DNA from 2 places in the Kushneria sp. Sum13 genome. Region 2 is predicted to be linked to the other one. Evidence: predicted binding sites of a transcription regulator. Region 2 holds the regulator's gene; the other holds the start of a gene.
What was found. Region 2 encodes sigma-54, which starts transcription at its own class of promoters, with help from an activator protein. Its sites were predicted from a motif close to TGGCACNNNNNTTGCTNT; they were not measured.
Positions count from the first base shown of each region.

Region 1: a site for sigma-54 is predicted at 1,245-1,262, ahead of glnL (nitrogen regulation protein NR(II)). Genes of this name have one in related genera too.

Region 1 covers NZ_CP199847.1:219,856-222,260, forward strand. Annotated here, with positions in the region: gene glnA (glutamate--ammonia ligase) at 1-412, shown strand, start outside; gene ACUN8C_RS00955 (DUF4124 domain-containing protein) at 595-1,125, shown strand; gene glnL (nitrogen regulation protein NR(II)) at 1,295-2,380, shown strand; gene ntrC (nitrogen regulation protein NR(I)) at 2,373-2,405, shown strand, end outside.
Region 2 covers NZ_CP199847.1:1,363,736-1,366,140, reverse strand. Annotated here, with positions in the region: gene lptB (LPS export ABC transporter ATP-binding protein) at 1-663, shown strand, start outside; gene ACUN8C_RS06395 (RNA polymerase factor sigma-54) at 783-2,201, shown strand; gene hpf (ribosome hibernation-promoting factor, HPF/YfiA family) at 2,369-2,405, shown strand, end outside.

The DNA of each region.
Region 1 (2,405 bases), 1.1 Mb from region 2:
GGCCTACAGCGCTCGCAACCGTTCTGCCTCGATCCGTATTCCCTACACCGCAAGCCCCAAGGGCAAGCGTGTCGAGACGCGCTTCCCTGATCCGATGGCCAACCCGTACCTGGCCTTCTCAGCGCTGCTGATGGCCGGTATTGACGGTATCCGCAACAAGATTCATCCGGGTGAAGCGCTGGACAAGAACCTGTATGACCTGCCGGCTGAAGAAGCGCTCAACGTGCCCACGGTCGCCTCGAGCCTGGAAGAAGCCCTGCAGGCCCTCAAGGATGACCACGCCTTCCTGACCGAAGGTGGCGTGTTCACCGAAGAGATGCTCGATGCCTACATCGAACTCAAGATGGAAGATGTGACCGCGGTTCGCATGGTGCCAAGCCCCATGGAATACGATCTGTACTATAGTCTTTAAGATATAGCCTCAAGGGCCAGCGCCCCTGGCATTTGAGGTGCGGCGCCCGCGTTCGGGCCTGCAATGGAAAAGCCCCGTTTTAACGGGGCTTTTTATCGTCTGGTGGTTGGGTCATTCCGGCAATAATGAGCGTTCCCTCTCCTTTTCGTGGAACCGCTGCCGTGTCGGGTCGCTCTTGTCACATGATGCTGTGGACGATCGTGGTCTGGTTGCTGCTGGCCGCCGCCACGTCGCCTGCCCGTGCAGCGGTCTATCGCCACACGGATGCACAGGGCAATATCGTCTGGAGCGATCATCCCGGTGGCACCCGGGCCGCGATACGCGCTCCACGTGTGCTGTCGCCTGTCGGGGCCTCTGACATTTCCGTGGTTATCCCCGCTGCACCCGGTCGCTTTACGCCCTATCAGCGAGTACTTCTCAAACCTCGTTCCGCGCCCGTGACTCTCGAACAGGCCCGTCGTGGTATCTCCCTGCGCCTTGAAACCACCCCGCGCCTGCGCCCCGGCGATCGGGTACAGCTGAGCGTTGACGGTCAACGGCATCAATCGCCTCTTTTCAGCCATGTGCTGATGGCGATGGGACTCACGGCTGGCCGTCATGCGCTGGTCGCCGAAATTCTTGATAGTGCAGGGACCGTTCGTCAGCGCTCAAGGGTCATGACGCTTGAGGTGCTGGCTCTGTCAGGCAACGACGCGCCGCCACGCGAGAAATGACCCTGCTGGTCTTTTTGCACCACAAAGGTGCATCATGGTTTGCGATGGGGTATCGCTGGGCCACTTTCGTGCTCACATGACAAAAGGCCTTCCCCTTGTGGTGCGACATTCGTCATATGTGGCGCGCTTTTTGCACTATCAAAGGGAAACAACGTTTATGAGGGGCTTCATGCACCAACGCCTGCTGGAACATCTCACTACGGCCGTGGTGTTGCTGGATGCACAGTTAAGCGTTCGCTGGCTCAATCCGGCTGCAGAGGCCCTGATGGGGCTGAGCCTTTCCCGAGTGCAGGGCACAACGCTTGAGTGTCTGGAAGGAGAAGACGGTCGTATCGCGACCATGCTGGCAGACGCCCTGCGCCGTCAGCATCCCTATACCCAGCGCGAAACACAGTTGGCCATGGCGGGCGGGGAGCGCATTACGGTGGATTATACCGCCACGCCGCTTTCGAAAACCGAGCTGTTGCTGGAGTTCGAGCCCCGCGATCGTCTGATGCGCATCTCGCGCGAGGAGTCACTGATCGCGCGCCAGGAAATGGTCAAGGTGCTGACCCGGGGGCTGGCCCATGAGGTCAAGAACCCGCTGGGGGGTATCCGGGGTGCTGCGCAGCTTTTGGAGCGTGACCTGCCCAATGAAAGTCTGACCGAATTTACCCGCATCATCATCGAGGAAGCCGATCGCCTGCGCGATCTGGTGGATCGAATGCTGGGGCCCAATCGGCCGGTCGAACAAACGCCCATCAACGTGCATGAGGTGGTCGAGCGGGTACGTGCCCTGTTGCAGGCCGAGACCGACACCATCGCGCTGGTGCGAGACTATGACCCCAGTCTGCCCTTGATCATGGGCGATTTCGGTCAGCTCATTCAGGCCGTGCTGAACGTGACCCGCAACGCCGTTCAGGCGCTCAATGAAAACGCCACCGAATCGCCAACGGTCACCCTGCGCACCCGGGCGCGACGGCAGTTCACTCTGGGGGCCGAGCGTCATCGGCTGGTGTGCGAGGTTTGTGTGATCGACAACGGCCCGGGCGTGCCCGAGACGCTGGCCGAGTCGCTGTTTTACCCGATGATTTCCGGGCGGGCGGAAGGCAGCGGGCTGGGGCTGTCCATCGCCCAGTCGATTCTGCATCAGCATCAGGGCCTGATCGAATGTGAAAGCCGCCCCGGTCATACCGAATTTCGTCTTCTGATTCCGCTGGAAGGATTCAGCGAACCCGAACAAGACCGACAAGAGAAGGGAGACACCCATGAGTGATACGGCCCGCGTCTATATCGTGGAT
Region 2 (2,405 bases):
ATCAGCCTGTCGATCAGACAGGGAGAGATCGTCGGGCTGCTCGGCCCCAACGGGGCCGGCAAGACCACCTCGTTTTACATGATCGTCGGGCTGATTCAGGCCGATGCCGGACACGTGGCCATCGATGATCTCGACCTGAGCCGTCGTCCGATGCACCAGCGCGCCCATGCCGGCATCAGCTATCTGCCTCAGGAAGCGTCCATCTTTCGCAAGCTCTCCGTGGCCGACAACATCATGGCCATCCTTGAAACCCGCAGGGACCTGGACCGTCATCAGCGTCGCGAACGGCTGAACCAGCTGCTTGAAGAGTTCAGCATCAGCCATATTCGGGACAACATGGGCATGAGTCTTTCGGGTGGTGAACGACGCCGCGTCGAAATCGCCCGGGCGCTGGCCATCGAACCGGCCTTTATTCTGCTCGATGAACCCTTTGCCGGCGTCGATCCCATTTCGGTCGGCGAGATCAAGGGCATTATCCGCCAGCTGCGTACCCGTGGTATCGGTGTATTGATTACCGACCACAACGTGCGTGAAACGCTGGATATCTGTGATAACGCCTATATCGTCGGCAGCGGCCTGATCATTGCCGAAGGAGATGCCAACGCTGTCCTGAACAATCAGCATGTGCGCGACGTCTACTTGGGTCACGAATTTCGCCTTTAATCCCGATGGGTTGTTGGCAAATGGCATGATAATTGCTGCTTGTAGCACCTTCAGCACTTGCAAGGTCGTTGCGGACTGGATAGCGTGACATCAAACGTTGGCGACCGGGCCTTGCGAACATGATGAAACCCGCCTTACAGCTGCGCACTGGCACGCATCTCACCATGACGCCTCAACTGCAGCAGGCCATCCACCTGCTGCAGCTGTCCACGCTTGATTTACAGCAGGAACTCCAGATGGCACTGGAGAGCAACCCGCTGCTGGACACCGAGGAAGAGCACACCATTGAGCAGCCGGAAACGCCGCTGTCTCAGGACGAATGGTCCAGCGATATCCCCGAGGAATTGCCGCTGGATGCCCGCTGGGAGGATCTCTATACCAACGGCAGCAGCACTGCTGGCCTCGGTAGCGATGACAGCTTCAACATCGAGCACAACGCCTTGGCCGTCGATCTGGCGTCACATCTTCGTGCACAGATTCTGCTGATGGATATGGACCCGCGCGAGCACCTGATCACCGATACCCTGCTGGATGCTCTCGAACCCAGTGGCTATCTGGGCGCGGGACTTGAGGACCTTGGCAAGGGCCTTCGACAGCAGGGCCTGGGTGATCTGCGTCAGGCCGAGCTGGAACGCATGTTGTCGCGACTTCAGCAGTGTGAACCGATCGGAGTCTTTGCGCGCGACCTGCGCGAATGCCTGCTGCTGCAGCTTGACCAGCTGCCGGAGGATGTCCCCTGGCTTGCCCAGACACGCCGCATGATCCGTCAGTTTCTCGAACCGCTGGGGCAAAACGACCGGCGTCTTCTCAAGCGACGTCTGAGCCTTGATGATGAAGCGCTTGATCAGGTGATCCACACCATTCGCTCGCTTAACCCGCGCCCGGGCCAGGCGTTTGAATCGGTAGATCAGCACCTTGTCATTCCCGATCTGGTACTGCGCTACCACGGGCGACAGGGTTGGCAGGTCGAGCTCAATCAGGAGTCCCTGCCAAGGCTTCGCATCCAGCCCGACTATGCGGCACTGGTGCGCCGTGCCGATAAAAGCGAGGAAAACACCTTTCTCAAGCAGCATCTTCAGGAAGCACGCTGGCTGCTCAAGAGCCTGTCGAGTCGCAATGATACCCTCTTGCGGGTAGGGCAGGAGATCATGACGCGTCAGGCAGGCTTCATCGAGCACGGGGACGAGGCGCTCAAACCCATGATTCTGGCCGACATTGCCCAGGCCGTGGACATGCATGAATCCACCATTTCCCGGGTCACCACGCGCAAGTATATCCATACGCCTCGCGGCATCGTGGAGCTCAAGTATTTCTTCTCAAGCCACGTCGGCCAGGAAGGTGACGCCCATGCCAGCACGGCCATTCGCGCCCGAATCCGCAAATTCATCGGCGATGAAGCGCCGCGACGCCCGCTCTCCGATGCCCGGCTGGTGCAGCTTCTGGCCGACAACGGCATCATGGTGGCCAGGCGCACCGTGGCAAAGTATCGTGAGGCCATGGGCATTCCCTCTTCCAGCGAGCGTAAACGTCTGGCATGAGCCATTGTGATACCAGGCCGCCGGAAAGCATTCGTGAAACATAACAACATGATTCAGGGTTTGCGCTGACGGGAAAAGCGTTACAATCTGATAGTAGCCGGAGAGGCTTGCAGGTCCGGCAGTCCATACGGACTACCGGTTATCCGTTTCGATCCAGGGAGCATGCCATGCAGGTAAACATTACCGGGCACCACGTCGAACTGA